Regions from separate parts of the Faunimonas sp. B44 genome, predicted to be linked through region 3. Evidence: riboswitches for the same ligand, from Rfam matches in the RefSeq annotation. Region 3 holds a riboswitch; each other region holds the start of a gene.
What was found. A riboswitch is a leader RNA that binds a small molecule or an ion and turns the genes downstream of it on or off. The one in region 3 is predicted to bind thiamine pyrophosphate.
Positions count from the first base shown of each region.

Region 1: another riboswitch for thiamine pyrophosphate. It lies ahead of thiM (hydroxyethylthiazole kinase); the one in region 3 lies ahead of ACUN0C_RS17395 (ABC transporter permease).
Region 2: another riboswitch for thiamine pyrophosphate. It lies ahead of thiB (thiamine ABC transporter substrate binding subunit); the one in region 3 lies ahead of ACUN0C_RS17395 (ABC transporter permease).

Region 1 is NZ_JBQYEX010000007.1:16,464-26,960, reverse strand. Features, by position in the region: gene ACUN0C_RS13430 (Gfo/Idh/MocA family protein) at 1-6, shown strand, start outside; gene ACUN0C_RS13425 (Hsp20/alpha crystallin family protein) at 142-546, shown strand; gene lon (endopeptidase La) at 560-2,992, shown strand; gene ACUN0C_RS13415 (group III truncated hemoglobin) at 3,014-3,466, opposite strand; gene ACUN0C_RS13410 (hypothetical protein) at 3,556-4,101, opposite strand; TPP riboswitch at 4,273-4,370, shown strand; gene thiM (hydroxyethylthiazole kinase) at 4,361-5,149, shown strand; gene ACUN0C_RS13400 (DUF72 domain-containing protein) at 5,136-6,074, opposite strand; gene ku (non-homologous end joining protein Ku) at 6,238-7,218, shown strand; gene ligD (DNA ligase D) at 7,222-9,744, shown strand; gene ACUN0C_RS13385 (BadF/BadG/BcrA/BcrD ATPase family protein) at 9,788-10,497, shown strand, end outside.
Region 2 is NZ_JBQYEX010000001.1:130,073-140,569, forward strand. Features, by position in the region: gene ACUN0C_RS00640 (universal stress protein) at 1-9, opposite strand, end outside; gene ACUN0C_RS00645 (cation:proton antiporter) at 6-1,703, opposite strand; gene ACUN0C_RS00650 (potassium channel family protein) at 1,796-2,251, opposite strand; TPP riboswitch at 2,362-2,460, shown strand; gene thiB (thiamine ABC transporter substrate binding subunit) at 2,525-3,553, shown strand; gene ACUN0C_RS00660 (thiamine/thiamine pyrophosphate ABC transporter permease ThiP) at 3,561-5,132, shown strand; gene ACUN0C_RS00665 (thiamine ABC transporter ATP-binding protein) at 5,125-5,817, shown strand; gene ACUN0C_RS00670 (MATE family efflux transporter) at 5,821-7,251, opposite strand; gene arfB (alternative ribosome rescue aminoacyl-tRNA hydrolase ArfB) at 7,314-7,736, opposite strand; gene ACUN0C_RS00680 (MBL fold metallo-hydrolase) at 7,886-8,881, shown strand; gene ACUN0C_RS00685 (PAS domain S-box protein) at 9,105-10,497, shown strand, end outside.
Region 3 is NZ_JBQYEX010000014.1:58,569-69,065, reverse strand. Features, by position in the region: gene rpoH (RNA polymerase sigma factor RpoH) at 68-982, shown strand; gene ACUN0C_RS17405 (erythromycin esterase family protein) at 1,022-2,365, opposite strand; gene ACUN0C_RS17400 (DMT family transporter) at 2,505-3,437, opposite strand; TPP riboswitch at 3,523-3,630, shown strand; gene ACUN0C_RS17395 (ABC transporter permease) at 3,654-4,418, shown strand; gene ACUN0C_RS17390 (ABC transporter substrate-binding protein) at 4,432-5,367, shown strand; gene ACUN0C_RS17385 (hypothetical protein) at 5,397-6,881, opposite strand; gene ACUN0C_RS17380 (adenylosuccinate synthase) at 6,920-8,215, opposite strand; gene serA (phosphoglycerate dehydrogenase) at 8,305-9,891, opposite strand; gene ACUN0C_RS17370 (phosphoserine transaminase) at 9,970-10,497, opposite strand, start outside.

The DNA of each region.
Region 1 (10,497 bases), on a different contig from region 3:
GGCTGACCTGCGCGGCTTCCCCGGGCGGCGGCCAGCGCGCCGCCGCGGCGCAGGCCGTTTCGGAACGGTGGGGTGACGCGGCCGTTGAGCCCGTGGAGGCGCGCACCTATTTATCCGGCGTATCATTGTGGAAGGGCAGCGATGGCGGCACGTGATCCCGACACCTGGATGTGGTCGGAAGCCTGCGATCTTCTGGCGCGGGCGGAGCGCCTGCAGCGGCAGTTCTTTCAGCTCCAGCATTCGTCCCGGCGCCAGCCGGCCTGGGAGCCGCCCGCGGACGTGATCGAGACGGAGCGGGAGGTGCTGGTGTTCCTCGCCTTGCCGGGCGTCGATCCGGACGGGGTCGAGGCGGCGATCGACGGGGCGGCGCTCGTCGTCGCCGGCAATCGCATCCTGCCGCCCGAGCTCCGCACCGCCGTGATCCACCGCCTCGAGCTGCCGCAGGGCCGGTTCGAGCGCCGCCTTCCTTTGCCGCCGGGCCGCTACGCCGGCGTCCGCCGAACGTCCGTGAACGGCTGCCTCGTCGTCAGCCTGCTGAAAGCGTGAGCTGGAGTTCCGCATGATCCGGAATGAGAGACTGTTCGCCGCTGCGGATGCCCCCGGGGCCGAGCCCGGCGGCGCGCTGCCGCCGCTGCCGCCGCTGCCGAAGGACGCGATCGTCATCGTTCCGGTGCGCAACATGGTGCTGTTCCCGGGCGTCGTGTTCCCGATCGCCATCGGCCGGCCGGTTTCGATCGCCGCAGCGCAGGAGGCGGTGCGGACGCAGGCACAGATCGGCGTCGTCCTGCAGCGCGACCCGCAGGTGGACGAGCCGGGCGCCGACGACCTGCACAAGGTGGGTACGGTGGCCAACGTCGTGCGCTACGTCACCACGCCGGATGGCGGCCACCACCTCGTCTGCCAGGGCGAGGAGCGCTTCCGCGTGGTCGAGTTCGTGCCGGGCTGGCCGTTCCTCGTCGCCCGGATCATACGCCTTCCGGAACCCGACGCGGTGTCGCCCGCCATCGAGGCGCGATTCCTCAGCCTCCAGTCCCAGGCGCTCGAGGCGATCGAGCTCCTGCCGCAGGCGCCTCCCGAAATGGCGCAGGCGGTGCGCGCCATCGCCGCGCCCGGCGCGCTCGCCGACGTCACGGCCGCCTACATGGACGCCAGGCCCGACGAGAAGCAGGAGATCCTGGAGACCGTCGACCTCGAGGCGCGGATGGAGAAGGTCGCGCGGCTCCTGACGCACCGGATCGAGGTGCTCCGCCTGTCGCGCGAGATCGGCCAGCAGACCAAGGCCGCTCTCGACGAGCGGCAGCGCGAGGTGCTGCTCCGCGAGCAGATGGCGGCGATCCAGCGCCAGCTCGGGGAGGGCGAGGGCAAGGCCGAGGAGATCGCCGAGCTGAGCGAGGCGATCGCGAAGGCAGGCATGCCGCAGGAGGTGGAGGAGCAGGCCCGCAAGGAGCTTCGACGCCTGGAGCGCATGCCCGAGGCCGCCGGCGAGTACGGCATGATCCGCACCTATCTCGACTGGCTGATCGAGCTGCCCTGGACGATTCCCGACGAGCCGCCGATCGAGATCGCCGAGGCGCGGCGCATCCTCGACGAGGACCATTTCGGTCTCGACACGATCAAGCGCCGCATCGTCGAGTACCTTGCCGTGCGCAAGCTCGCCCCCCAGGGCAAGGCGCCGATCCTCTGCTTCGTCGGGCCGCCCGGCGTCGGCAAGACCTCGCTCGGCCAGTCGATCGCGAGGGCCATGGGCCGGAAGTTCGTCCGCGTCAGCCTCGGCGGCGTTCACGACGAGGCCGAGATCCGCGGCCATCGCCGCACCTATATCGGCGCCTTGCCCGGCAACATCATCCAGGCCATCCGCAAGGCCGGGGCGCGGAACTGCGTGATGATGCTCGACGAGATCGACAAGCTCGGCGCCGGCATTCACGGCGATCCTTCGGCGGCGATGCTGGAGGTGCTCGACCCGGAGCAGAACGCCACCTTCCGCGACAATTACCTCGCCGTGCCGTTCGACCTCAGCCGCGTCGTCTTCATCGCGACGGCGAACATGCTCGACACCATTCCGGGGCCGCTGCGCGACCGAATGGAGGTGATCAGCCTCGCCGGCTACACCGACGACGAGAAGATGCAGATCGCCCGGCGCTACCTCGTCCCCCGGCAGCTCGAGGCGAACGGGCTCGCGGCCGCGCAGGCGGAGATCGACGAGGAGGCGCTGAGGGCGATCGTCCAGCACTATACGCGCGAGGCCGGGGTCCGGAATCTCGAGCGCGAGATCGGCAAGGCGCTCCGCCATGCCGCCGTCCGCATCGCGGAGGGGAGCGCTGCCGCCGTCCGCATCGGCGCGGACGACCTGGCGGCCGTGCTCGGGCCGCTCCGCTTCGAAAACGAGGTGGCGATGCGGACGAGCGTTCCCGGCGTCGCCACCGGCCTCGCCTGGACGCCGGTCGGCGGCGACATCCTGTTCATCGAGGCGACGCGGATACCCGGCAGCGGGCGGCTGATCCTCACCGGCCAGCTCGGCGAGGTGATGCGGGAGAGCGCCCAGGCCGCGCTCAGCCTGGTGAAGAGCCGCGCCGAATCGTTCGGGGTCGACCCGAAGCTCTTCGCCGACAGCGACATCCACATCCACGTGCCGGCCGGGGCGACGCCCAAGGACGGGCCGAGCGCGGGCGTCGCCATGTTCACGGCGCTGGCCTCGCTCCTCTCCGGGCGCACGGTGCGGAGCGACACGGCGATGACCGGGGAGATCAGCCTGCGCGGCCTCGTGCTTCCCGTCGGCGGCATCAAGGAGAAGGTGGTCGCGGCGGCACGCGCGGGGCTGACACGGGTCATGCTGCCCGCCCGCAACCGGCGCGACTACGAGGAGATACCTGAACAGGCCCGGGCGAAGCTGGAATTCGTCTGGCTGGAGCGCGTCGACGACGCCGTGGCCGCGGCGCTCAGCGACGGAACGGGCGAGGCCGCATCCTCCGGCGGCGCGAAGAAGGTCGCCTGACGGTTCGAGCGGCGCGCCGCCCTACCGGCCTCCGCCGGCGACCGGACGGGCCGGCGCGATGTCGGCCGGATCGAAGAACATTGCGAGCTGCAGGCTCTGCGCGATCCGCACCGCCTTCTCCATGAAGCTGTCCGCGACGGCCGGCGGGCAGAGCTCGTCCACGGTGCGCTTGAAGAGGCCGAGCCAGAGCGCGAAATCGCGCGGCGTGACGCCCTCGAGCCTGGCATGGGCGGGCACCGGGCGGCCCTTGTAGCGGCCGGTCTGCATCATGACGGAGGACCAGAAGGCGCACATCTTCGGCAGGTGATCGTCCCAGCGGTCGCCGATCCCGGCGGCGAAGATGGGGCCGAGCCGTTCGTCCGCCCGCACCCGGCCGTAGAAGGTGTGGACCACGCGCGCGATCAGGTCCTCGTCGAGGGCCTCGTGTCTCGGCTCGGGCGAAGTCGGCGCGGGGGCAATCGGGATCGTGGTCATGGCGATCGAAAGATGCAGGGGCTATGCTTCTTTCTACGATGATCCCGCAGCGTACGGCAATGCGACCGTTGGACCGGCTGGCCTGCCGTTCATTCCGAATCGAGGAGTGCGGCCATTCCGTCGTGATCGCCGGTCATCACCGCCGGATCGTCGAGGATCGCGTTCTCCAGCGGGACCGGATCGCCGCCGCGATAGAAGTCCGTGGCGGCGAGCCTGGCCGCGAAATCGTCCCTTGCCCGCACGAAGGAGGCGAAGCGGTGGGCGGGCCAGGCGATCGGATCGACGTTCTCGCGGCTGAAGGCGGCGGTGAAGACGAACGCCCCGCCGGCCGGGAACGGACCGAAGATGCGGCCGTGATTGTTGTCGACGATGAAGGGCTCGTTGGAGAAGGCATGGTCCCGCTCCGTCGGGATCTGGCCGTGATAGGCGTCCCCGATCCAGGCGCGGTAGCCTGCCGAGTGACCCTCGCGAAGCGGATAGCCGGCGAGAGCCGCGGCGCCGATCAGGCGCGTCTTGGCGTCGTCCGCCGATTTCGCCGCGCGGTCGACGATGACGACGTTGATGGGTTCCCGCAGCGCCTTCCCGTCGTAGATCTCCCCCAGCCAGTGGGCGGGCGTGCCCTGCGGATCGATCATCCACTTCCCGATCGCAGGCAGTCCGGGCGGGTTCGCGACGTCTGCTGGCGGGCTTCCCGAGGGCTGAGCCTCTGCGCTCGCGGCGAGAAACGCGGCGCCTGCGACCATTGCGCAGGCCGACCAACCCCGACACACGTAGAGGTTGACATGGTATCCGCTGCAGATAGCCTTCTCCCCGGCGCGGGGTGCTCGCCGGCGGGCGGGCTGAGATGACACCCGTGAACTTGATCTGGGCCATACCAGCGTAAGGACTGCCGCGATGATCGACGCCATCTGGGATTCCGTTCGTCAGGTGCGGTCGCAGCGACCGCTGGTCCTGAATATCACCAACTTCGTGGTCATGAACAACACGGCCAACGCCCTGCTGGCGCTCGGCGCTTCGCCGATCATGGCGCATGCCTGCGAGGAGATCGAGGATCTCGTCGCCGCCACGGGAGCGGTCGTCGTCAATATCGGCACGCTGTCGCCGCCCTGGACCGCCGCGATGCGGCTCGCCGCCCGAAAGGCGACCGCCGCCGGCAAGCCCTGGGTCCTCGATCCGGCCGGCGTGGGGGCGACGGCCTACCGCGACACCACTGCCGCGGGGCTGAGCGCGCTCAACCCTGACGTGATTCGCGGCAATGCGTCGGAAGTGCAGGTCCTCGCCGGCCTCGCCGGCGTGACGAAGGGCGTGGACGCCACGCTGGAAGCGGAGGAGAGCCTCCCCGCCGCCGCCCTGCTCACCGAAGCGACGCATGCGGTCGTCGCGGTGACGGGGCGGAGCGACTACGTGATCTTCGGACACGAGCGCCGAGCGGTCCACAACGGCCACGCCATGATGGCGCGCGTGACGGGGCTCGGCTGCACCGCGACCGCGCTCGTCGGCGCCTTCCTGGCTGCAGTCCGCGACCCGTTCGCGGCGACGTTGCACGCGCTCGCCGTGCTCGGCGTGGCCGGCGAGATGGCAGCCGAGAAGGCGGCGGGGCCCGGCTCGCTGCAGATGCTTCTCCTCGACGCGCTCTATGCGATCGACCGGCCGACGCTCGCCGCTCGCGTCAGGATCGACTGAGGCTCCGGCCGGGTCCTGTTTCCACCCGCAGCACCGCACGCGGCGCGACCCCGACCCGCTCCATCAGGCCCTTGGCGTCGAACGGGGCCCGCACCTTCGCGTCGTTGTCGAAATAGACGTAGACGTCCCGGCTGGGCAGGCCGGTTGGCGGCGAAGCGCTGGCGCGTTCGTTGGTCGGGACTTCGCCGCCCTCCGCCCAGGCGATCGCCCGCTCCGCCCAGAGGTCGAGCGCCGGCCCGTCATAGCCGCTCGCATAGAGGACCTCGGAGCCGTGCAGCCGGCAGTAGACGAAGTCGGCCGTGACATCCATGAGCCGCGGCCAGGTCACCGCGTCGGAGACGACGAGCGCGACGCCCTGCACCCTGAGGAGGGCTATGAAGTCCTCGCTCGCGAAGTCGGCATGGCGGATCTCCAGCGCATGCCGGAGCGGCCGGGTCGGCGCCGGCTCCAGCCACGTCCGGCCCGCGACGCGATGATCGTGATGCTGCCGCGCGAAGGCCTCCGCCTCGCTCGTGTCGCGCGGCAGGAGGCGCAGGAAGCTCTCGATCCGCTCCCGGTCGTAGCCGAAGTTCGGCGACAGCTGCCAGAGCAGCGGCCCGAGCTTGTGCCCGAGACTGAGGACGCCGGAGGCGAGGAAATTCGCAAGCGGGGCTTCGGCTTCGAGCAGCCGCTTCACATGCGTGATGAAGCGGGGCCCCTTGAGCGAGAAGACGAAATCGTCCGGCGTCTCCGCCGCCCAGCGCGCGAAGCAGTCGGGTTTCTGGAGGCCGTAGAAGGTGCCGTTGATCTCGATCGAGTTGAAGGTGCGGGCGGCGAAGGCGAGCTCCTGCTTCTGCGGCAGGCCGGGCGGGTAGAACACGCCGCGCCAGGGCCGGTAGGTCCAGCCGGAAATGCCGATCCGGATGTCGCCGCGGCGCCCCTGCATGCGAGCCTCGCCCTGTCCGCGGCGCGAGCGCCGCCATGCCCGAAATGCGCGACCGGGGCTGCGGTTCGCGCATCGCCGCGCACGGCGGAACTATAGCCGGCATCGGAACGGCTGCGGCGGGCGCGCGTTAGCATCATCGTTCAGCCTTGCACGTGAGTAACCGATGCCCGCCGCCCGGCCGATCTGGAAAGGCCACATCCGCCTCTCGCTCGTCTCCATTCCCGTCGAGCTCTACACCGCCACGAAATCGACCGCGAAGATCGCGTTCCGCCAGATCCACGAGCCGAGCGGCAAGCCGGTGAAATACGAGAAGGTGGTGCCGGGGATCGGTCCCGTCGACACCGGCGAGATCCTCAAGGGCTTCGAATACGAGAAGGGGCAGTACGTCCTCCTCACCGAAGACGACATCGACGACGTCAGGCTGGAGACGCGCAAGACGCTGGAGCTGACGCAGTTCGTCGGCGCCTGCGAGATCGAGCCGCTCTATTTCGACAAGCCCTATTTCGTCGTGCCGCAGGACGAGCTGGCGGAGGACGCCTTCCGCGTCGTCCGCGACGCCTTGCGGGAATCCGAGAAGGTCGGGATCGGCCAGCTGGCGCTGCGCGGCAAGGAGTACCTCGCCGCGCTCAAGCCGTGCGGCACCGGGCTCCTGCTCGAGACGCTCCACTACGAGGAGGAGATCCGGAAGTCCGACAGCTTCTTCTCCGGCATCAGCGGCGAACGGGCGGACGAGGATCTCCTCGCGGTCGCCCGGCAGCTGATCGACAGGAAGACGGCGCCTTTCGACGCCGCGGCCTTCAAGGACAACTACACCAAGGCGCTGCGCGCCCTCATCGACGAGCGCCTGAAGAGCAAGGGCGGCAAGCGGGCGGCGGTGCCGGATGCCGAGCCGGTCCGGACCGGCGGCAACGTCATCGACCTGATGGCCGCGCTGAAGCAGAGCCTCGAAGGGGCTGGCGCCTCCGGCGGGAAGGGCGGCGCTGCGGCCCCGGCCGCCAAGGCGGGCAGCCGTCCCAAGGGCACGGCCAAGAGCGCGCCGGCCAAGGGCGCGGCCTCGAAGTCCTCGGACGAGCCGAAGAAGACCCCCGCGCGCAGCCGGTCTGCCGCGGCCGGCGCGACCGAGAAGGCGCGCAAGTCGGCCTGACGCATGGCGCGCGCGAAGACGTCCGAGGCGCTGATCGAGTACAACCGCAAGCGCGACTTCGCGCGCACCGCCGAGCCGAAGGGCGAGGTGAAGGCCGGCGAGGGCTTCAGCTTCGTCGTGCAGAAGCACGCCGCGACCCGGCTCCATTACGACTTCCGGCTCGAGCTCGACGGCGTCCTCAAGAGCTGGGCCGTCACCAAAGGCCCGAGCCTCGACCCGTCGGAGAAGCGGCTGGCGGTCCGCACCGAGGACCACCCGCTCGAATATGGCGGCTTCGAAGGCACCATCCCGAAGGGCGAGTATGGCGGCGGCACGGTCATGCTGTGGGACCGCGGCACCTGGGAGCCGCTCCACGATCCCCGGGAAGGCCTCGCCGAGGGCAAGCTCCACTTCAACCTTCACGGAGAGCGGCTGAAGGGCGGCTGGGCGCTCATCCGCCTCAGGCCGCGCGCGGGCGAGAAGCGCGAGAACTGGCTCCTCATCAAGGAGCGCGACGAGACCGCCGATGAGGCCGATCCGCTCCTCTCCGAGCACGTCACCAGCGTCACGACGGGGCGCAGCATGGACGAGATCGCCACCGGCGATTCCGCCGTCTGGCACTCCGACAGGAATGAGCAGCCCGAGGCGAAGGCGCCTCCCGTCCGGCGCGCGCGCAAGCGCAAGCCGGTCGGGCTGCCGCCGTTCCGCCCGCCCGAGCTCGCGACGCTCGTATCCGAGCCGCCGGACGGGGGTGACTGGCTGCACGAGCTGAAATACGACGGCTACCGCGCGCTCGTCGCGGCCGACGGTGCCGAGGTGCGCTGCTACACCCGCAACGGGCTCGACTGGACCGACCGCTTCCGCCCGGTGGCGCGCGCCTTCGCGACGCTCGGCCTGAGCGGCGCCCTCGTCGACGGCGAGATCGTCGCATTCGCGCCGGACGGGCGTACCGATTTCTCCACGCTGCAGGCGGCGCTGAAGGAAAGCGGGCCGATCGCCTTCTTCGCCTTCGATCTCCTCGTCGAGGCCGGGGAGGATCTCTGCGCCAAACCGCTCGTGGAGCGAAAGCAGCGCCTGCGGACGCTGCTCGAGGGCATCCCGAAGGAGGCGCCGATCCATTACAGCGAGCATGTGCGCGGGGAAGGGCAGGCGGTGCTCGGCCAGCTCTGCGCCGCCGGCCACGAGGGCATCGTCTCGAAGAAGGCGGATGCACCCTATCGCGGCCAGCGCACGCGCTCCTGGCTGAAGACCAAGTGTACTCGGCGGCAGGAATTCGTGATCGGCGGCTGGATGCCGTCCGACAAGCGGCAGGCATTCCGCTCGCTCATCGTGGGCACGTGGCAGGACGGCAGGCTCGTCTATGCCGGCCGCGTCGGCACCGGCTTCAACGCGGACGACCTGGAGGCGCTCGGCAAGAAGCTCGCCGACCGCGCCGAACCTCGGTCGCCCTTCGCCGAGGTGCCGCGCGAGATCAGACGGAGCGCGCGCTGGGTGCGGCCCGAGCTCGTCGCCGAGATCGCCTATACCGAGTTCACCAGCGACGGCATCCTGCGCCATCCCTCGTTCCAGGGGCTCAGGGAGGACAAGCCGCCGCGCGAGGTCGTGATCGAGACGCCTGCGCAAGCGCCTGGGAAGTCGAGCGACGAGGGCGAGGACTCGACGCGCGCCGGCATCCGGGTGACGAGCCCGCACAAGGTGCTCTTTCCGAACCAGGGCCTGACCAAGGCCGACCTCCTCGACTATTACGAGGCCGTGTCCGCCGAGATGCTGCGTTTCGTCGGCGGCCGGCCGCTCAGCCTCGTCCGCTGCCCGCAGGGGCGCAGCCGCAAGTGCTTCTTCCAAAAGCACGACACCGGCGGCTTCCCCGACGCGATGCGCCACGTCATGATCACCGAGAATTCGGGCGAGACGGAGCAGTATTTCTACGTCGACGACCTCGCGGGCCTCGTCGCCGGCGTGCAGATGGGCGTGCTGGAGTTCCACGTCTGGGGCTCGCGGATCGACCAGCTCGAGAAGCCCGAGCGGCTCGTCTTCGACCTCGACCCGGACGAGGGACTCGATTTCCAGGACGTCCGCCGCGCGTCGTTCGACCTGCGCGACCGCCTCACGAAGATCGGCTTGACGAGCTACCCGATGCTCTCCGGCGGCAAGGGCGTCCACGTCGTGGTCCCGCTCGTCCGCCGCGCCGGCTGGACCGAGACGAAGGCCTTCTGCAAGGGCGTGGCGCAGGCGATGGCCGACGAGGAGCCGGACCGCTTCGTCGCCAACATGTCGAAGGCGAGGCGCAAGGGCCGGATCTTCGTCGATTACCTTCGCAACGAGCGCGGCTCGACCGCGATCGGGCCCTATTCCACGCGCGCCCGGGAAGGCGCCCCGGTCGCGGCTCCCGTCACCTGGGAGGAGCTGGAGACGATCGAGCGCGGCTCTGCGTTCGACGTCAGGACGCTGCCCGCCCGGCTCCTCGAGCGCGGCGACCCCTGGCCGGGTTACTTCGGGCAGAAGCAGTCGCTGACGAAGGCCGTCCTGAAGGCGGTCGGCGCCGGCTGACGCCGCCTTGCGCGGCCCCCGGGTTTCGGCCAGAGAGGCGGCCATGGAGCGGCTCATCCTCTGCGTCGACGGCGGCGGCACCCGGTCGCGCGCGCGCCTCGTCCGGCGCGACGGGACGGTCCTTGCCGCGGCCCAGGGCGGCCCCTGCAATGCGACGACCGACGCTGCCCGCGCCGCGGCGAGCGTCTCGGACCTGTGGCGGATGGCGGCTGCGGCTGCGGGGCTCGGAGGCGGCGCCGAAGCGGGCGCCGAGCTCGCCATCGGCGCCGCCGGGCTCGGCCTTGCCGCCTCGCGCGAGCGGCTCTTCGCCGCGCTGCCGCGCTTCGCCGGGCGGATCGTCATGAGCGACGGCTATGCGGCCCTGGTCGGCGCCGGCGAGGGGCGTCCCGCCGGGCTCGTCGTGATGGGAACCGGCGCGGTCGCCCATGCGCTGCGTGCCGATGGGGTGTCGGTGCAGCGCGACGGCTGGGGCTGGATCGGCGGCGACCGCGGCTCGGGCGCCTGGATCGGGCGCGAGGCGGTGCAGCATGCGCTCGCGGCGCGAGACGGCGCGTCGGCGGGAAGCGCGCTCGCCGCCAGGATCGCCTCCCAACTCGGAGGCGAGGATGCGGCGATCCTCGCCTGGCTGAGCCAGGCCGGGCAGGGGCCGCTCGCCTCGCTGACGCCGCTCGTGGCGGAGGCGGCGTCGGCCGGCGACGAGGCGGCCGGAGCGATCCTCGACCGCGCCGCCGGTCATGGCGCCGCGCTCGTGCG
Region 2 (10,497 bases), on a different contig from region 3:
CGTCTTCATGACGCGAGAACCTCCGGTTTCTTCGCTGCGGGCGGAATTGCGGCTTCGTCGATGTCGAGGATCTGCTTGGCGGCTGAGGCGGCCGCGTCGTCGAAGGGATGCAGCACGAGGTCCACGCCGCCTTCGTCGAGCCGGCTCGCCTCGGCATCGTCGCGAGCGGTGATCGCCACGCGGCCGGAGAAGCGGTGGCTCCGGATCGCGCTGAGCAGGCCGCTGCGGGCATCCGTCTCCGTCAGGAGGATCGTGCCGTAGGGGATCGCCAGCACGATCCATCGCGCCTTCGACAGCGGGAGGTCGTTCCAGAACTCCGGCTCCGTGACGTCGCCGTAGCGGACCTGGTACCCGTGCGCCGACCAGGCCCGCACGGCCTGCGGGTCGAGATCGACCGCGAGCACCCTGAGCCCGGCGTCGGTCAGGCGCTTCAGGAGCTGCCCGCCGAACCGGCCGAGCCCGAACAGGATGACGTCGATCTCGGGCTGCTCGGGCTCGTCGGCGGCGCCGTGCCGCGTGCGCCGGAAGTCGAACGGCCGCAGCAGCGGTTCGGCGAGTTCGTAGAGCTGGTGCGAATAGGTGATCATGTAGACGGAGATCGCGATCGTCACCAGGCCGACCAGGGTGACGAGGCCGACGGCGGACGGCTCGACATGGCCGAGGCTGAGACCCATCGCCATGAAGATGAGCGAGAACTCGGAAATCTGCGCGACCGTCAGACCGGCCAGGAACCCGGTGCGGAGCCGGTACCCCATCGCCGACATGATCACCATGACGATCAGCGGGTTCCCGATCAGCACGAACAGCGAGAAGACGATCGCCCGCCCGAGATCCTGCCCGAGGCCGGAGAGGTCGAAGGACGCGCCGATCGAGACGAAGAAGAAGAGGAGCAGGAATTCCCGGAGCCCGGCGAGCCGGGCGGAGATCATGTCGCGATAGGGCGTCGAGCCGAGCGACACGCCCGCAATGAGCCCGCCGATCTCCTTGCCGAGCCCGACCGTGTCGCCGAGCGCGGCCGCGGCGGCCGCCCAGCCGATCGCGAAGATGACGAGCAGTTCCGGCGTGCGTGCGAGCCGGCCCATCAAACCGTCCGCCGCGTAGCGCACGAACAGGATCAGGACGACGATCGCGGCGACGAGCGCGGCGAGGACCTGCCAGAGCGAGCCGGCGCCGCCATGTTCGCCCTCGCCGATCCCGAGAGTGGAGAGGACCACCATCGTGATCACGACTACGATGTCCTGCACGATCAGGAAGCCGAGCGCGATGCGGCCGTGCAGCGTCTCGAGCTCGCGCTTGTCGCTGAGCAGCTTCACGATGATGATCGTGGAGGAGAAGGTGAGCGCGACCGCGACGTAGAGGCTGGTGACGGCGTCGAGGCCGAGCGCGAGCCCGATGCCGAACCCGATCACCGAGGTGAAGAGGACCTGCCCGAGCCCGGTCGCGAGCGACACCGGGCCGAGCGTCCTGACCAGGCGGAAGTCGAGCTTCAGGCCGACCAGGAAGAGCAGGAGCGCCACGCCGAGCTCGGCGAGGAAGCGGATCTGGCCTGCGGTCTCGGCGCTGTTGTCGAAGAGCGCGGCCGCCAGCAGCCCGACGGCGATGAAGCTGACGATCACCGGCTGGCGGAGCGCCGCCCCGAGCATCCCGATGGCTGCGGCGCCGAGCAGCAGCCACGCCATTTCGTGAAAGATTACGTCGGCCATCCACGATCCGTCTGACCGCCGTCGAATGGCAGCCCGCGGCGCGATGGTCAAACGGGATCGAGAGCTGCCGCCGCCGCTCCCGGCGGAGGGTTCTACTCGCGCCGGTCTGTGTGGCTCCGCGCCCGGGTGTGGAGCGGCCACAGGCGCTCCATGGCGAGATAGGTGAAGGAGGTCGACCAGCCGATGAGGAACAGGCCGTTCAGCGCCTCGATGCCCGAGATGAGGCGGAGCGCGCCGGCCGGGTAGATGTCGCCGAAGCCGAGGGTCGAATAGGACGTCACCGAGAAATAGAGGTAGTCGGCGAAATGGAGCTCCAGGTTGCCGTGGAGCGATCCGAGGCCGACGCGGTCGAGCAGGAGGTAGCCGGCGGCGTAGGCCCAGACCTCGATGGTATGCGCCGCGAAGCAGCCGAGCACCACGACGAGGATGCGCAGGCGGAGCGGGAGCCTCATTTGGGGAAGCGCCACGGATATGAGCCGCAGCACCTCGTAATGGATCACGATCGTCGCGACCACGAGCGCGCCCCCGATCAGGAGTGACACCGCCACGATCTGCTCCCCCCGCTCCACCTCCCCATTGCCTACGACGGCGGCGCGTCGGCGACAATCGCCCGGCCGGACGAGCGCTTGCGCCTTCGCCCCGCCCGCACTAGCGTGCGCGCCGTCTCGCGGGGTGCCCGTCCGGGCTGAGAGGCATGAGCCAACCCGTCGAACCTGATCCGGGTCATGCCGGCGGAGGGATGAGATGCCGAGAGCCGACGGCTCCCGCCCCGCACCCTGCCGCGCCCGACCCGGGACCACGCGCAGGCGAGGAGCAGCGTCATGAAGGTTTTCCGGGGAATCGGCTGGCTGCGGCTGGCCAGCGCGGCGATGGCCGCACTCGCGCTCGGCGCAGGCCAGGCTGCGGCGCAGGCGAAGCCGCGCCTGACCGTCTACACCTACACCTCGTTCGCCGGGAAATACGGGCCGGGCGCCACGATCAAGGAGCGCTTCGAGGCGGAGTGCGGCTGCACGCTGGACTGGGTGGCGAGCGACGACGCCGGCACGCTCCTGTCCCGGCTGAAGCTCGAAGGGTCCGGCACCCGCGCAGACGTCGTGCTCGGGCTCGACCAGAACCTCGTCGCGGAAGCGCGCGCGACCGGCCTCTTCGCGCCCCACGAGGTCGACCTCGCCGCGCTCGACCTGCCGGTTCCGTGGAGCGACGACACCTTCGTGCCGTTCGACTGGGGCTGGCACGCCTTCGTCTACGATTCCACCAGGCTCGCCGCCCCGCCCGCGAGCTTCCGCGACCTCGTGGAGGCCGAGGACGGCCCGACGCTCGTCGTCCAGGACCCGCGCACTTCCGCGCCGGGGCTCGGCCTGCTCCTGTGGGTCCGCTCGCTCTACGGCGAGGAGGCCGCCGGCGTCTGGCGGAAGCTCGCGCCGCGGATCGTCACCGTGACCAAGGGCTGGTCGGAGGCCTACGGCCTGTTCCTGAAGGGGGAGGCTGACATGGTGCTGAGCTATTCGACCTCGCCCGCCTACCACATCGGCGCGGAGAACGAGACGAAGTACCGGGCGGCGATCTTCCCCGAAGGGCACTACATGCAGGTCGAGGTCGCCGCCGCGACCGCCGCGTCGAAGAACCCGGATCTCGCCCGCGGCTTCCTCCGCTTCATGCTCTCCAACCCGTTCCAGTCGGCGATCCCCGAGGGCAACTGGATGTATCCGGCGGTCGAGCCGGAGGGCGGGCTGCCGGCCTCCTTCGCCGACCTCCCCGCGCCGGAGAAATCCCTGCTGATGACGCCGGAAGAGGTCCGCGAGCATCGCCGCCCCTTCGTCGACGAATGGCTCGACGCGATGAGCCGCTAGGCGCGCCATGGGCCGGCTGCCGGGCGTCGTCGTCCTCGTCCTCGTCTTCGGGATCGTCGCGGCGGCGCTCGGCGGGCTCGCCGCGGCCGCGGGCCCGGAGAGCGCGGACCTGCCCTGGCGCTATGTCGGCCGCGTCCTCGCCTTCAGCGTCGGCCAGGCGGCGCTCTCGACAGTGCTGTCGCTGCTTCTCGGCGCGGCGCTCGCGCTGGCGCTCGCGCGCCGGGCCCGCTTCCCGGGCCGCGACCTCTTCGTGGCGGCGCTCAACCTCGCCACCGTGCTGCCGGCGATCGTCGCCGTCTTCGGCATCGTGGCGGTGCTCGGCCGCTCCGGCTGGGCAGGCACGGCCGCGCGCTTCCTCGGCTTCGAGTACGGGTCGTGGCTCTACGGCTTGCCCGGCATCCTCGTCGCGCACGTCTTCTTCAACGCCCCGCTCGCGGCCCGCATCTTCCTCGGCAGCCTCTCGGCGGTGCCCGCCGAGCACTGGCGACTCGCCGCCCAGCTCGGCATGCCGGCCGGGGCCGTGTTCAGGATCGTCGACCGGCCGGTCCTCTTCCGGGAGGCGCCGGCGCTCGGGCTCCTGATCTTCCTGCTCTGCTTCACGAGCTTCGCCATCGTCCTGGCGCTCGGCGGCGGCCCGCGCGCCTCCACGCTGGAGGTGGCGATCTACGAGGCGGTGCGCTTCGAGGCCGATCTCGGGCGCGCCGGGCTGCTCGCCGCGATCCAGATCGCGATCTGCCTCGCCATCGCGGTGCCGGTGCTCGCGGCGGCGCGCCGGCCGCCGGAAATGCCGGGCGCGGCGCTCCCCGCCGAGCGGCCGGATACCGGCATCCCGGCGCTCAAGGCCCTGGACGGGCTCGTGCTCGCGCTCGGGGCGGCGCTCGTCCTGCCGCCGCTCGCCGCGATCCTCGTCTCGGGAGTCGCAGGTCTCTCGAGCCTCGCGCCGGGGGAGACGGCGCTCGCGCTCGTCACCAGCGTCGCGATCGCCGTGCCGGCCGGGCTGCTCGCGACGCTCTTCGCCGTCGCGCTCGCCGATCTTGCCCGCAGGCTGCGCGGCGGTGCGCGCGGCGACCGGGCCGCCGACGCGATCGGCCTCGTCGGCCTCGCCGCGCTCGCCATCCCGCCGGTCGCCCTCTCGGCCGGGCTGTTCGTGGCGCTCCGGCCGGTCGTGAACCCGTTCGCCTTCGCGCTGCCGCTCATCGTCCTCGTGAACGCCCTGATGGCGCTGCCCTTCGCGCTCCGCCAGGTCGAGCCGCCGCTCGCGCTCTCGGCCGAGCGCTACGGCCGCCTCGCCGACAGCCTCGGCATCGCCGGCGCCGCGCGCATCAGGATCGTCGACTGGCCGCTGCTGCGCCGGCCGTTCCTCGTCGCGCTCGGCATATCGAGCGCGCTCTCGCTCGGCGATCTCGGCGTCGCCGCCTTCTTCGGCTCGGGCAATCTCCTGACGCTGCCGCTCCTCCTCCACCAGCTGATGGGCGCCTACCGCATGGAGGCGGCGGCCTCCGTGTCGCTCCTCCTTGCCTCGCTCGTGCTCGCGATCTTTCTTGCCGCGCAACGCTGGTCCGGGGACGCGCTTGCTTGAAATCGCTGATCTGAGGCTCGACTATCCGGAGTTCAGCGCCCGCTACGACCTCCTGGTCCCGGCCGGCGCGCTCTGCGCGCTGATCGGCCCCTCGGGCGGCGGCAAGACCACGCTCCTCCACGCCGTCGCCGGCTTCGGCGAGCGGCCGACCGGCACGCTGCGCTTCGGCGGGCGCTACCTGATCGGGCTTGCCCCGGCCGAGCGCCCGCTCTCCATCCTCTTCCAGGATCACAACCTCTTCCCGCACCTCACGGCGGAGGAGAATGTCGGCCTCGGCATCAGGCCCGACCTGCGGCTGAAGGCGGAGGACCGCGCCCGCATCGCCGGGGCGCTCGAGCGGGTCGGCCTCGCCGGCATGCAGCGGAGGCGCCCCGGCGAGCTCTCCGGCGGCCAGCGCCAGCGCGTGGCGCTCGCCCGCGCGCTCGTCCGCGACCGACCCCTGATGCTCCTCGACGAGCCCTTCGCCGCGCTCGATCCCGCCCTTCGCGCCGACATGATCGCGCTCGTGGACGCGGTCCGCCGCGAGCGCGGCCTGACGGTGGTGATGTCGATCCACACGCCGGAGGACGTCGTCCCGATCGCCGAGCTGATGGCCTTCGTCGCCGACGGGCGGGTGGTCGCCGCCGACCGGCCGGACCGGCTCCTCGACGCGGCCGTCCATCCCGAGCTCGAGCCCTACCGCTGAGCCTCACGCCCGGGCTTCGCGCCGCGCCTCCGCCGCGGACGCGCCGACAAGCCCCAGCCGCTCGCGCGCGATCCACCGCCCGGTCATCAGGATCGCGACCAGGATCAAGGCGCTCGCGAGCCCGATCCAGATGCCGACGCCCTCGAGCCCGAAGCGGAAGCCGAGCAGCGCCCCGAACGGCAGGCCGACGCCCCAATAGCCGAACAGCGCGAAGAGCATCGGCACGCGCGTGTCGTGCAGGCCGCGCAGCATGCCCGAGCCGACCGCCTGCGCCCCGTCGGCGACCTGGAACAGCGCGGCATAGGCGAGGAACGTCGCCGCCAGCGCGACGACCTCCGCATTGCCCGGGTCGCCGATGTCGAGGAAGGCCGAGATCAGCAGCTCCGGCGCGCCGACCATGACGATCGCCGTCATGGTCATGAAGCCGACGCCGAGCGCGTAGGCGGTCCAGCCGGAGCGCGCGATCGCCTGCCGGTCGCCGGCGCCGAACGCCCGGCCGACCCGCACCGTCGCCGCCTGCCCGAAGCCCATCGGCACCATGAAGGCGAGCGAGGCGAGCTGGATCGCGATCGAATGCGCGGCGAGGCTCGCCGGCCCGATCAGGCCCATCAGGAACACCGCCGCGTTGAAGATCGAGACCTCGAACAGGATGGTCGCCCCGATCGGCAGGCCGAGCCGCCAGAAGGCGCGGAAGCGCGGCCAGTCCGGCCGCCAGAAGCGGCCGAAGACGTGGTAGCGCCGGAACCGGCGGTCGACCGAGACGATGAGCGCGAGCCCGAGGAACATCAGCGTGCTGCAGAGCGTCGTGGCGAGCCCCGCGCCGACCAGCTCCAGCCGCGGGAAGCCGAGCGCCCCGAACATCAGCACCCAGTCGGCGAGCGCGTTGACGACGATGGTGACCGCGCCGACGAGGAGCGCCCAGACCGGCCGCTCCAGCGCCGCCACGAAGCTGCGCAGCACGATGTAGCCGAGGAAGGGCAGCATCGACCATTGCAGCGCGCGCATGTAGGCGGCCGATTGCTGGGCGAGCGCCGGGTCCTGCCCGAGCACGTCGACGAGGATCGTCTCGGCGTTCCACAGCACGACCCAGACCGGCAGCGTGATGGCGATCGCGCTCCACAGCCCCTGCCGCACCGTGCGCCGCACGTCGCGGACCGAATTGAAGCGCCGCCCGATCTCGCGCGCGACCATCGCCGAGGTGGCGCCGAGGAGCCCGATCCCGAAGATCAGGAAGGCGAAATAGAGGTTGGAGGCGAGCGCGCCGGCGGCGAGGTAGCGCGGCCCGAGCCAGCCCATCAGCACGACGTCGGTCGCCGTCATGCCGGTCTGGGCGAGGTTGGTGAGGATGATCGGCCAGGCGAGCGAAAGGGTCGCGCGCACCTCCCGGGCCCACGCGCTCCGCGCGCCCATGCTCTTCGCCATCGTGTCCGGCATGGCGCGGCTTCTACTCTCGGGCCGCGGGAAAGGCCATCGGCTGTTCGACGGCGAGGCAGCGCTCAGTCAGAAGGCGGGCGCGTGCTGCGCAGTCGCTTGATCTCGCCGCGCTCCTTCTTGGCCGTGAGTCGCTTGCGCCGTGCAGCGGCGGTCGGCCGCGTCGGCTTGCGCTTCTTCGGCTGCTCGGCCGCCTTGCGGATCAGCGCGACGAGCCGCTCCAGCGCGTCGGCGCGGTTCCGCTCCTGGCTGCGGAAGCGGTCGGCGAAGAGCACGATCACGCCGTCTTTGGTGAGGCGCGATCCGGCCAGCCGCTCGAGCCGCAGCCGCACCGGCTCCGGCAGGTTCGGCGACCGGCGCGCGTCGAAGCGGAGCTCGACCGCGGTCGAGACCTTGTTGACGTTCTGGCCGCCCGGCCCGGACGCGCGGACGAACTGCTCGGCGATCTCGCTTTCGTCGATGGCGAGCGTGCCGGTGATCCTGATCATGGCGGGGCCTCGCGCCTGTCCCGGCTGGAATCGGGCTGCCTCCGCTCCAGATACCCGCCGCGGCGTTCAATGCAACGTGACCGGCCGGCGGTTGTCCGGCCGGCATGGCCGTGGCGTGATGAGAAGCTCGATTCCGGGAGGAGCAGAAGATGAAGCTCGACAGACGGCAATTGATGACGACAGCGGCGGCGGGCGCCGCCATGCTCGCCGTGCCCGCGATGCCGCGACCGGCCTCGGCCCAGCAGCCGCCGGCCGCACCGGGCGGGGGCCCGCAGCCCCAGCCGGCGAGCGCCTATCGCTACCGGATCGGCGACATCACGGTCACGGCCTGCGCCGACGGCTTCGCGGCGCGTCCGCTCGACGAGACGTTCATTCCGAACGCCGAGTTCGGCGACGTGCAGAAGGCGCTCGAGACCGCCTTCATCCCGACCGACACGCTGCCGATCCCCTTCACGCCGCTCGTCGTCCAGACCGGCTCCGAAGTGATCCTCATCGACACCGGCTTCGCCGACAACGGCCCGCCGACGACCGGGCAGCTTCGCGCCAACATGGAGGCGGCCGGGATCCGGCCTGAGGACGTCACCAAGGTGGTGATCAGCCATTTCCACGGCGACCACATCAACGGCGTGCGCAGCAAGGCGGGCGAGCTCGTCTATCCGAATGCGGAGATCATGGTCCCCGAGCCGGAATGGGCGTTCTGGATGGACGATGCGAAGATGGATTCCGCTCCGGAGGGCCTGAAGGGCAACTTCCAGGCGGTGCGCCGCGCCTTTGGCGACAACGCCTCCGACGTCACGCAGTACCGGTGGGACCAGGAGGTCGCCCCGGGCGTGACCGCGATCGACGCCCGCGGGCACACGCCCGGACACACCGCCTTCGTGATCGCCTCCGGCGACGACCGCATGATCATGATCGTCGACGTGACGAACCACCCGGCGCTCTTCGTGCGCAACCCCGACTGGTCGCCGGTCTTCGACATGGACGCCGAGCAGGCCCGCCAGACCCGCCGCCGGATCCTCGACATGGCGGCGACCGAAAGGCTGCGGGTCGCCGGCTACCATTTCCCGTTCCCGGCGAACGGCTACATCGTGAAGGACGGCGACGGCTACGATCTCGTCCCGGCCATGTGGATGCCCGCCACCTGATCGCGATGCGGGCGTGGCGGACATGCCACGCCCCTCGCCGCCACGCTCTCCGTCGTTCCCGCTCGCCCCGAGGGGCGCTCTGCGGCATTCCCTCGCTTCGTCGTACCGCCCGGACCCGTCCCGCGCACGCCGTGCGGAGCCGACGGGCAGCACTTTGCGCTTGCCCTCCTCTCCGTCTCGGTTTTGATCCTCGTCAAAGGCGGGGCGTGCGGTGGGAGGTAGCGTGGAGCAGTCGCAGAACGGGATGCCGACGGTGACCGCCACGGGTGCGGCCGCCGCGCCGGTTCCGCCTCGCGCCATCCGGATGCTGAGGGACGGGACGGCCTTGCTGCTCATCACCATCGCCCTCCTCGTCGCCGCGCTCGGGATCGATTCGCTTCTGCCGCCCGAATACGCGACCGGGCTCCTCTATCTCGGCATCATGATGCTGAGCTTCTGGCTGCCGTGGCGCTACGCGATCGTGGCGCTCGCCGCGCTCGCCGTGGCGTTCGTCGGCATCGGGTACGTCATCTCCCCGGATAGCGCGGCCTGGGGCGCCGTGGAGACGATCACCAACCGTTCGGTCGCCGCGGTCGCCATCGTGCTCACCGCCTTCATCGCCGACCGGCACCGCGCCTCCATCCGGGCGCTGCGGCGGAGCGAGGCGACGCTCAGGGAAGCGCAGAGCCTGACCCATCTCGGCCATTTCGAGCGTCGCGTGGGCAGCCCGGGCATCGCCTGCTCGGCCGAGTGCCTGCGCATCTTCGGGCTCGGCGCCGAGGCGCGGACAGTGCCGGAGCGCGAGCTCCTCGCCAGCATCCATCCCGACGACCGCGACCGCTTTGCGCGCCACCTGATGGAAAGCGGCGGCACCGAGGAACCCGTCGAGGCCGATTTCCGGGTGGTCTGCCCGGACGGGGAGGTGAGGGACGTCGTCTGCGCCATCCGCTCGAGCGCGGAGGGCGGCGTCCGGCAGCGCCTCGTCGGCACCGTGCTCGACGTCACCGAGCGCCGGCGGACCGAATCCGCGCTGGCTGAGCGCGAAGCGCGCCTGCGCTCGATCCTCGACACCGTGCCCGAGGCGCTCATCACCATCGACGAGTTCGGGATCATCGAGGATTTCAGCAAGTCTTCGGAGGCGCTCTTCGGCTACCAGGCCGAGGAGGTCATCGGAAAGAACGTCATGATGCTGATGCCGGCGCCCTACCGGGAGGAGCACGACGGCTACATGGAGCGCTACCGCCGAACCGGCGAGCGCCGGATCATCGGCATCGGCCGGATCGTCACCGGCCAGCGCAAGGGCGGCACGACCTTCCCGATGGAGCTCGCCGTCGGCGAGGCGAACGCCTCCGGCCGCCGCCTCTTCACCGGCTTCGTGCGCGACCTCACCTCGAAGCAGAAGATGGAGCAGGAACTCCGCCAGGCGCAGAAGATGGAGGCCGTCGGCCAGCTCACCGGCGGCATCGCGCACGATTTCAACAACCTCCTCACCGTCATCATCGGCAACCTCGAGATGCTGGAGGCGCGGCTCGAAGGCACCGAAGCGCAGCGCGCGCTCCTCGCCGAGGCGATGGAGACGGCGCAGCTCGGCGCCCAGCTCACCGAGCGCCTGCTCGCCTTCGGGCGGCGCCAGCCGC
Region 3 (10,497 bases):
ATTGGTTGCACCGGACTGGATGGGGTCCGGGCGTGCGGGCGGACCCCGCAAACGGCAGGGATTGATCATGGCCAAAGGCAGCATTCCGGTTTTCCAGTCTGGCGAAGGCGGGCTTTCGCGGTATCTCGACGAGATCCGCAAGTTCCCGATGCTGGAGCCGCAGGAAGAGTACATGCTGGCGAAGCGATACGCGGAGCATGGCGATCGCGATGCCGCGCACCGCCTCGTCACCAGCCATTTGCGCCTGGTCGCCAAGATCGCCATGGGATACCGCGGCTACGGCCTGCCGATCGGCGAGGTCATTTCCGAGGGGAACGTCGGTCTGATGCAGGCCGTGAAGCGCTTCGATCCGGACCGCGGCTTTAGGCTGGCGACCTATGCGATGTGGTGGATCCGGGCCTCGATCCAGGAATATATCCTGCGGTCCTGGAGCCTCGTGAAGATGGGCACCACGGCCAACCAGAAGCGCCTGTTCTTCAATCTCAGGAAGGCGAAGAGCCAGATCCAGGCGCTCGACGAGGGCGATCTGCGCCCGGACCAGGTGAAGCAGATCGCCGAGAAGCTCAACGTGTCGGAGGAGGAGGTGATCTCGATGAACCGCCGCCTCTCCGGCGACGCATCCCTCAACGCGCCGATCCGCGCCGGCGAGGGGGAAAGCGGCGGCGAGTGGCAGGACTGGCTCACCGACGACAGCGAGAGCCAGGAGGCGCGCCTCATCCAGGAGGACGAGCTCGATCAGCGCCGGGCCATGCTGAAGGATGCGCTCGACGTCCTCGACAACCGCGAGCGGCGCATCTTTGAGGCGCGGCGCCTGTCGGAGGATCCGCTGACGCTCGAGCAGCTCTCCGACGAGTTCGACGTGAGCCGCGAGCGCGTGCGCCAGCTCGAGGTGCGGGCCTTCGACAAGGTCCAGAAGGCGATGGTGAAGGCCGTGAAGGACCGCGAGAGGGGGCGGGCGGCACTCCTCGCCTCTCCTGCCTGAGGCGCGGCGGCTCTCGGCCGGCGAAGCGCGGTCGCCCGGTCAGAGCCCGAAGGGATAGGTATCGGGCACGCCGTGAGATGCCGGGCCGGGCAGCGGGGTGACGGCCTTCGTTTCCTCGAACCACACGAACGCGTCGAACTGCTCCGGCAGGACCGCCTCGAAATAGTGGCTCGTGCGCTCGCTCTCCGGGCGGTAAACCACACCGATCGCGCGCTCGAGCCGCGGTTCGGCAAGGCTGTCGCGGAGCGCCCGCCTCCCCTGCCCGCGCATGTCCGTGAGGCTGCGGGCGACGCCGGCCTGGCGGAACACCCGTTCGATGCTGTCGTCGCGCGCCGGGCGAACCTGCATGATCTCCATTCGTCCGCCCCAGTCGGAAGCGGCCGCCACCGTGCCGCGGTCGGTGCCGAAGCCGACGAGCGCCGCATCCTCGCCGAATGCCGTGCGGCAGAGCTCGCCGATGTTGAACTCGCCCTGCCAGCCCATGGCCGTCGCCGCGGCGTTGCCGATGTGGGAGTTGTGCGCCCAGACCACGGCCTTGGCGCCCGCTCCGCGGCGCGCCAGCAGCCGGCGCAGCGTCTCGAACATGTGCCGGTCGCGCAGGTTCCAGGACTCCGATGAGCCGCGGTACATGATCCGGTAGTACTGCTCGGCGGCACGCACGATGCGCGCGTTCTGGGCCGCGTCGAAGAAGTCTTCGCCGTCCTGCGCGCCATAGTCCAGGCGACGTGCGAGCAGCGCCTCGAGCTGGCTCACGATCGCGTCTTCGCAGGTGTCCTTCCGGCCATAGAGCACGTCGCGGCCGTAATGCGCCGGCTCCGCCTGCCAAGGCGTCAGGCAGCCGTAGCGCTTGCGCGCGAGCCGTGCCGCCTCCGGATCGACGCCGTCGAGGTAGCCGATCACCGCGTCGATCGACCCGCCGAGGCTGTAGACGTCGAGGCCGCGAAACTCGACGCGCGCCCCGGCCGGCTTGCCGTCATTGTGCCGGCGGAGCCAGTCCACGAACTCGCGCACCTCGGCGTTCCGCCACATCCAGGTCGGGAAGCGCGTGAACGCCTCCTCGCCGGAGGGCCGCGCGGATTGGTGCCTGACGTAGCGGTCGATCCGCGCCGCATCCGGCCAGTCCGCCTCCACGGCGACGATGTCGAAGCCGTGCTTGCTGATCAGCCGGCGGGTGATCGCCGCACGGGCGCGGTAGAACTCCGAGGTGCCGTGCGTCGCCTCCCCGAGGAGCACGACCCTGGCGTCGCCGAAGGCATCGAACTGCTCGCCGAACTCGTCGCTACGCTCCGGCGCAGGCAGGCTCCTGGAGGCCTCCCTCACCGCGCGGGCCAGGTTTTCCGCCTCGCGGGCGGCCGCGTGGCGGCCCGTCACGAGATCGCCCATGCCGCCTCCTCGGCCGCGCGCGACTGGCATTCGGTGGGGCGCACGAGAATTCCCCCACTCTTCCAAACCCGGAATCAACACGCCGCCTGCGTCAGGGTTCCGAGACGGAGACGGTGCCGCCCCTCCCTCGGTCCGCCGCTCAGCGTCCCGGCGCTGCGGGCGCCTTCGGCTTGGCCGGATTCTTCGTCGCGACGAAGACGCCGGCAAGGATCAGCCCCGCTCCGACCGCATGGAAGAGCGCCGGGCGTTCGCCGAGGAGAAGGATTGCGAGGGCCGTGCCGAAGAGCGGGACCAGGTGGAAGAATGGGCCGGCCCGGTTCGCACCGATCAGTTCGACGCCGCGATTGAAGAACAAATAGGCCGCCACCGAGGGAAAGAGGATCACGTAGAGGACTGCCAGCGCGGACGCGGGGGTGATGACGACCGTGCGGCCCTGCGCCACGACCTCGTACAGGGAAAACGGGAAAAGCAGCACCGAGCCGATCCCGATCGTGACCGTGACGAAGGTGAGTGCGCCGACGACCGGCCGTTTCCTCAGGAGCGCCGAATAGAACGCGTAGACGGTCATGGCCGCGACGACCATGACGTCGCCCACGTTGAACGCGAGATGCCGAACGCGGCCGAGATCGCCTTCGGTCACGATGACCAGCACGCCCATGAGGGACGTCAGGATGCCGGCGATCTGCTTGCCGGTGAGCCGGTCGCGGAAGAGCAGGAAGGTCCAGACCCCGATGAGGAGCGGCGCCGTCGACTGCATCAGGCTCGCGTTCATCGCGGTCGTGTGCTGCAGGCTCCAATAGAGGAGCGTGTTGAACACGGTAATGCCGGCGAAGGAGACGAGCACGAGATACGGCAGGTGATGCCGAAGCGTCTGCCAATCCCGCCTGATCTGGCCCACGGCGAGGGGCAGAAGCAGCACGAAGGCTCCCAGCCAGCGCGTGCCGGCAAGCGTCGCCGGCGGAATCGAGCCGGCCAGAAACCGGCCGACCACGGCGTTCCCCGCCCAGAACAGCGAGGTGACGGTGAGGAGGAGATAGGGCTGGTGCCAGGCCCAGGCGAAAAAGCGTGTCACCGCGTGCGGTAAGCACGGCCCGCGGGGCCTGTAAACCCCGCTATGCGCTTGCGCCTTGCCCTCGGCCGGCCAACCCGCTACTGCGCTTCCATCCGAGGGGTGCGCGGCTTCCGCCGCGCTGAGACGGCCGACGGCCGAACCCTTTGAACCTGATCCGGGTCATGCCGGCGAAGGGACGGGATCAAGCGTCCGCTTCGCCATCGATGGAGCGCGGACGTGTGGAGAGCAGCCGAGACGGGCCTGCGAATCGGTGCGGTCGCCGCGCTCCTGCTCCTGTGGGAAGCTGCCGTCCGCCTCCTCTCCGTGCCCGCTTTCGTCCTGCCGCCGCCGTCCCGCATCGCGGCCGCCTTTGCGGCCGAGCCCGGCTATTTCTTGGCGCACGCGTCGACGACGGGCTGGGAGATCGTGGCCGGGATGGCGATCGGGGTCGGGCTCGGCGCCGCGTCTGCCGTTCTCCTCGCGCTGTCGCCGCGGCTGGAACGGCTGGTCGGCCCGATGCTGGTGGTGAGCCAGGCGCTGCCGGTCTTCGCGATCGCCCCGCTCCTCGTCATCTGGTTCGGCTTCGGCCTCGCCTCCAAGGTCGCGATGGCGGGCCTCATCATCTTCTTCCCCGTGGCGACCGCCTTCGCGGACGGACTGCGCCGGACCGACCCCGATCTTCTCGACCTCGCGCGCCTCAATGGCGCCGGGCGCATCGCGACGCTCTGGAAGCTGCGGATTCCTGCAGCGCTGCCGGCGCTTGGGTCCGGGCTGCGGATCGCGGCGGGCGTTGCGCCGATCGGCGCCGTCGTCGGCGAATGGGTCGGCGCCTCGGCCGGCCTCGGCTTCATCATGCTCCAGGCGAACGCGCGCATGCAGACCGATCGCGTCTTCGTCGCCCTCGTTCTCCTCGCCGTCATGGCGATCCTGCTTCGCGCCGCCGTGGACGGGCTGGTGAGACGGCAGCTCGCCTGGGTGCCAGGGGAAGGTTCCAACCGCTGAAGGAAGCACCGCAATGAGAATTCTCGCCGCCGCGCTCATCGCCGGCATCGCGTCGATCCAGAACGCGGGCGCGGCCGACAGGCTGACCGTCCTGCTCGACTGGTTCGTCAATCCCGATCACGCCCCGCTCGTCGTCGCGGCCGAGAAGGGGTACTTCGCCGACAGGGGACTGGACGTCGAGCTCGTTCCGCCGGCCGATCCGAGCGCGCCGCCCCGGCTCGTCGCCGCGCGCCAGGGTGACATCGCAATCACCTACCAGCCGAACCTCTATCTCCAGCGCGAGCAGGACCTGCCGATCGTCAGGATCGGTACGCTCGTCGCCACCCCGCTCAACGCGCTCGTCGTGCTCGCCGACGGGCCGGTGAAGGCGCTCGCGGACCTGAAGGACAAGACGATCGGCTATTCGGTTGCCGGTTTCGAGGAGGTGCTGCTCGAGGCGATGCTCGCGGAAGCCGGCGTCGGGATGCAGGACGTCAAGCTGGTCAACGTGAACTTCGCGCTCTCGCCCGCACTCATCGCCGGGCGCGTCGATGCGGTGATCGGCGCTTTCCGCAACTTCGAGCTGACGCAGCTGCGGCTGGAGGGCCATGAGGGCACCGCGTTCTACCCGGAGGAATCAGGCGTCCCGGCGTATGACGAACTGATCTACGTGGCCCATCGCGACAGCCTCGGCGACGATCGGCTGAAGCGGTTCATCGAGGCGGTCGAGCAGGCGACCCTCTATCTCACGAACCATCCGGAGGAAGGGCTGGAGATCTTCCTCGGAGCCCATCCCGATCTCGGGGACGAGCTCAACCGGCGCGCCTATGCCGACACGCTGCCGCGCTTCTCGCGAAGCCCGGCAGCGCTCGACCGGATGCGCTACGCCCGCTTCGCCACGTTCCTCGCGGAGCGGGGTCTGATCGAGGAGGCGCGCCCGGTCGACGAGTACGCCGTCGCGCTGGAGTGACCTGGCGCGGGATCGACCCTGCGTCGAGATCAGTCCCAGGCCCGCATGACCGTCTCGAACAGGCGGTCGCCGGCAATCCCCTTCTCGAAGGTGAGCAGGGCACGCTTGCCGTCCGTGAAGAGGAGCGGCATGTCGAACCAGGAGCCGTCGCGCATCAGCGCCACGTTCCGGTTGATCTGCTCCTCCTCGTCGGAGAGCGCGATCCAGAACAGTGTGTCCGTGACCGGCACCGCGGCGCCGGCGAGCGGCTGGCCGCGGGCCTGCTCGTTCGGCTTCAGCACCAGCGCCGGCACCCGCTCGATCGCCGTTTCCGACAGGTCGCCCTCGAAGGCGATCTCCACCATGTGGCTCGCCGGCAGGCCCTGGTCCGTGTTCTTCGAGATGGTCAGCGTGACGGTCGCGTCGCGATCGGGGATGCGCATGATGCCGCGGATCGCAGGCAGGCCGTCGGGCCGGTCGACCTGTTCCCAGGTGGTCTGGCCCTGCGCGGCCTGGCCGGACTGCTCGCCCTCGCCCTGCTCGTAGAAGATCGCGCGCTGCGCCACGATGCTCTGGCCGGGGGCAGGCGCCGGCGCAGTCTCCGGCGCAGGTGCCGGGATCGCCTCCGCCTCCGGTTCGGCGGGCACCGGCGTAGTATCCGGCGCGCCGTCGTCCGGCATCGGCACGGGCTGATCCGGCGTGAGCTCGGGCGGCGCGGCGGGGTCGGGCTCGACCTGCGCAACCTCCCCTTGCCCTTCAGGCGCGGGGTCAGCGGCAGGCGGCGCATCGGCGGCCTCGCCTTCGGCCGGTGCGGCGGCGCCGGCGCCGCCGTTGATCAGCCGCTCGCTGTTCTTGCCGCCGGTTGCCGGCGCCGCCTCCGGCTCCGGCCCTTCCGCAAGCTCGGTCGCAGGCTGTTCGGATCCGAACAGGGCGGCCAACGTATCGCGCTGCGTATAGGCGAGTACGCCCGCGCCGATCAGGACGAGCGCAACCAGCACCGCCATGATCATCGCAGGCGCACGCGAGTGACGCTCCGGATAGCGCTCCGCTGCCTGTTCAGGTTCGCCGTCAGCGGCAGCCTCAGCGGCCGGTTCGGACGCGATGGGCGCGTTCCGAGCATCCGCTTCCGGTGTGCCCTCTGCGGCGGCGACCGTGGCCGTCCCGACTGGCGGACGAACGGCCTGGCCGGGCGCGCCCCGCCGCCGCTCCGCATCGGCGGCGGTCGATTCGCGAACATGCGGCGCGGCTGCCGGCGCTCCGGCCGGATCGGCCGGCGCAGGCCGGCCCGCGTACGCGACGTCTCCGGCAGGCTCCCCGCCCGGCACAGCCGCAAAGTCCGCCTCGACCTCTTCGATCGAATGTTCGAGCTGCGCGCGCTGAGCCTCCTCGTGCTCCGGCGCCAGGGGCGGGTCCAGGTTGCTCAACTGGCGCGCGAGGGCGCTCCGCGCCCGGTCGTAGACCGCCTGCCGCGTCTCCGGCGACTGGTCGGGCAGAGCGGCCAGAGACCGCCTCAGGATGGACGTGTAGTCCGGCATGGCGTTTCCGTGCTGATTCCGGATGCCCCTCTCAGGGACTAATCCTGAAATGGATCGCGAACAAGAATCGTGTCGTCCCGTTCCGGGCTGGTCGACAGAAGAGCGACGGGCGCCTCGATCAACTCTTCGATATGGCGGACGTATTTGACGGCCTGCGCCGGCAGGTCGGCCCAGCTGCGCGCACCGGCCGTCGACCCGTCCCAGCCTTCCATTTCCTCGTAGACGGGCACCACCTCCGCCTGTGCCGCCTGGCTTGCCGGCAGCCGGTCGAGCCGCTTGCCGTCGAGCTCGTATCCGATGCAGATGCGGATCCGCTCCAGCCCGTCGAGGACGTCGAGCTTCGTCAGCGCTATGCCGTCGATGCCGCAGACCCGGACCATCTGGCGCACGAGCACGGCGTCGAACCAGCCGCAGCGGCGCTTTCGCCCCGTGACGGTCCCGAACTCCCGACCGCGCTCGCCGAGATAGTCGCCCACCTCGTTCTGCTGCTCGGTCGGGAAGGGCCCCTGCCCCACGCGCGTGGTGTAGGCCTTTGCAATTCCGAGCACATAGGAGAGCGCGTGCGGGCCGAGACCCGATCCGGTCGCCGCCTGGCCTGCCACCGTGTTGGAGGATGTCACGAACGGGTAGGTGCCGTGGTCGATGTCGAGCAACGCCCCCTGCGCGCCTTCGAACAGGATGCGCGCGCCGTCGCGGCGATACCTGTCGAGCAGGTCCCACGTCGTGTCCATGAAGGGCAGCAGGCGATCGGCGGCGGAAGCGAGCTCGTGGAAAATGGCCTGCGGGTCCACCTGCGGCTGTTCCAGCCCCCGGCGCAGCGCGTTGTGGTGCACGAGCAGCCGGTCGATCTTGGCCGGGAGCGCGCCGAGATCGGCGAGATCCATCAGCCGGATGGCACGGCGCCCGACCTTGTCCTCGTAGGCGGGTCCGATGCCTCGTCCGGTCGTTCCGATCTTCGCTTCGGGAGCCGCCGCACTCTCGCGCATCGCGTCGAGTTGCTGGTGCAGTGAAAGGATGAGCGTCGCGTTGTCGGCGATCCGCAGGTTCTCGGGCGTCACGATCACCCCCTGCCCCGCCAGGCGCTCGATCTCGGCGATGAGCGCGTGGGGATCGAGCACGACGCCGTTTCCGATGACGCCGAGCTTGCCGGGCCGGACCACTCCGGACGGCAGCAGGCTGAGCTTGTACGACGTGCCGCCGATGACCAGCGTGTGGCCGGCATTGTGGCCGCCCTGGAATCGCACCACGACGTCGGCACGCTCCGACAGCCAGTCGACGATCTTACCTTTGCCTTCGTCGCCCCATTGTGCGCCGACGACCACGACGTTGGCCATGACAGCCCTCTATCAGACACGGGAACGCCCCGGTCCATGCCGGGGCGTGGCCCTCTATAGAGTGTTTGGGCGGCAAGCCCAAGCGTTGATCAGAAGGCGAGCGGCCGCACCTGGATGACATGCGGCAGGGCCTGCACCTCGGTCAGGATCTCCGGCGCGATCGGCTGGTCGACGGAGACGAGCGCGATCGCATTGCCGCCGGCGTGGTCGCGGCCGAACTGCATTCGCGCGATGTTGATCCCGGCATCGCCGAGCGTGGTGCCGAGCCGGCCGATGAAGCCGGGCTGGTCCTGATTGGTGATGTAGAGCATGCGTTCGGAGAGCTCGGCCTCCATGTTGATGCCCTTGATCTGGATGATCCTCGGCTTGCCGTCCGAGAATACCGTTCCGGCGACCGACCGCTCCTGCCGCTCCGTGACGACGGTGAGGCGAATGTAGCTCTCATAGGCGCCGTGCTGCTCGCGCCGCGTCTCCTGCACGCGGATCCCGCGCTCCTTCGCATAAGCGGGCGCCGAGACCATGTTCACGGTCTGGAGCTGCGGCGTGAGGAACCCGGCGAGCGCGGCGGCCGTCAGCGCCCGCGTGTTCATGTCGGCGACGTCGCCTTCGTATTCCAGGCGGATCTCGCGCACGCCCGATTCGGTGAGCTGCCCGGCGAAGGAGCCGAGTTGCTCCGCCAGCCTGACGAAGGGTACGAGGCGGGGGGCCTCCTCGGCGGAGATCGAAGGCATGTTGATCGCATGGCGCACCGCGCCGGTGGTGAGATAGTCGGCCATCTGCTCGGCGACCTGGATCGCGACGTTCTCCTGCGCCTCGGTGGTGGAGGCGCCGAGATGCGGCGTGCAGATGACGTTCCGCGCGCCGAACAGGACGTTCTCCTTGGCCGGCTCCTCCGTGAACACGTCCACGGCGGCGCCCGCGACCTTGCCGCTCTCCAGGGCGTCGCGGAGGTCGCGCTCGACGATGAGGCCGCCGCGCGCGCAGTTCACGACGTAGACGCCGTCCTTCATCTTCGCGATCGCCTTGGCGTCGATGATGTCCCGCGTCTTGTCGGTGAGCGGCGTGTGCAGCGTGATGAAGTCGGCGCGGTGGAAGAGCTCGTCCAGATCGACCTTGTCGACGCCGAGCTCCAAGGCCCGGTCGTCGGAAAGGAAGGGGTCGTAGGCCATCACACGCATGGCGAGGCCCTGCGCCCGCTCGGCCACGATCGAGCCGATATTGCCGCAGCCGATCACGCCGAGCGTCTTGGACGTGATCTCCACGCCCATGAAGCGGTTCTTCTCCCACTTGCCGGCCTGTGTCGACTGGTCGGCCGCAGGGATCTGGCGGGCGCAGGCCATCAACATGGCGATGGCGTGTTCGGCTGTGGTGATCGAATTCCCGAAGGGCGTGTTCATCACGATGATGCCCTTCGCCGTCGCCGCCGGAATGTCGACATTGTCGACGCCGATGCCGGCGCGGCCGACGACGCGGAGCCGTCCGGCGGCCGAGATCAGCTTCTCAGTGACCTTGGTCGCCGACCTGATGGCAAGTCCGTCATATTCCCCGATGGCGGCAAGGAGCGCTTCCTTGTCCTTGCCGAGCTCGGGACGGAAGTCAGTGTCGATGCCGCGGTCGCGAAAGACCTGGACGGCGGTTTCCGAAAGGCTGTCGGAAATCAGAACGCGGGGTGTCATGGATCTGCTCGCGGGTGAGCAGGCGCGGAAAGGCCGCGCCCGCATTGCAGGATGGGAATCGGCGGAGAGCTGATCGGCTCAGGCGGCGGCCTTCAGCTGCGCCTTCTGGGTCGCAAACGCCCAGTCGAGCCAGGGCAGCAGCGCCTCCACGTCCGACGCCTCGACCGTCCCGCCGCACCAGATCCGGAGCCCCGCGGGCGCGTCGCGATAGGCGGCGATGTCGTAGGCCGCCTTCTCCGATTCGAGGACCGCCACGATCGCCTTCGCGATCGCCGCCGGCGCATCCGGACCAGCCCGCACGATCTCCGGATCGGCAATGGTCAGGCAGACGGAGGTGTTGGAGCGCGTCGCCGGATCGCGGGCAAGGAAACCGACCCACGGGGTCCGCTCCGCCCAGTCCTCCAGGATCCTGGTGTTCCGGTCCGCGCGCTCGAAGAGCGCCGGAAGCCCGCCGATCGCCCGTGCCCAGGCGAGGCCGTCGAGATAATCCTCGACCGCGAGCATGGACGGGGTGTTGATCGTCTCGCCGGCGAAGATGCCCTCGATCAGCTTGCCGCCCTTGGTCAGCCTGAACACCTTCGGAACGGGCCAGGCGGGCTTGTGCGA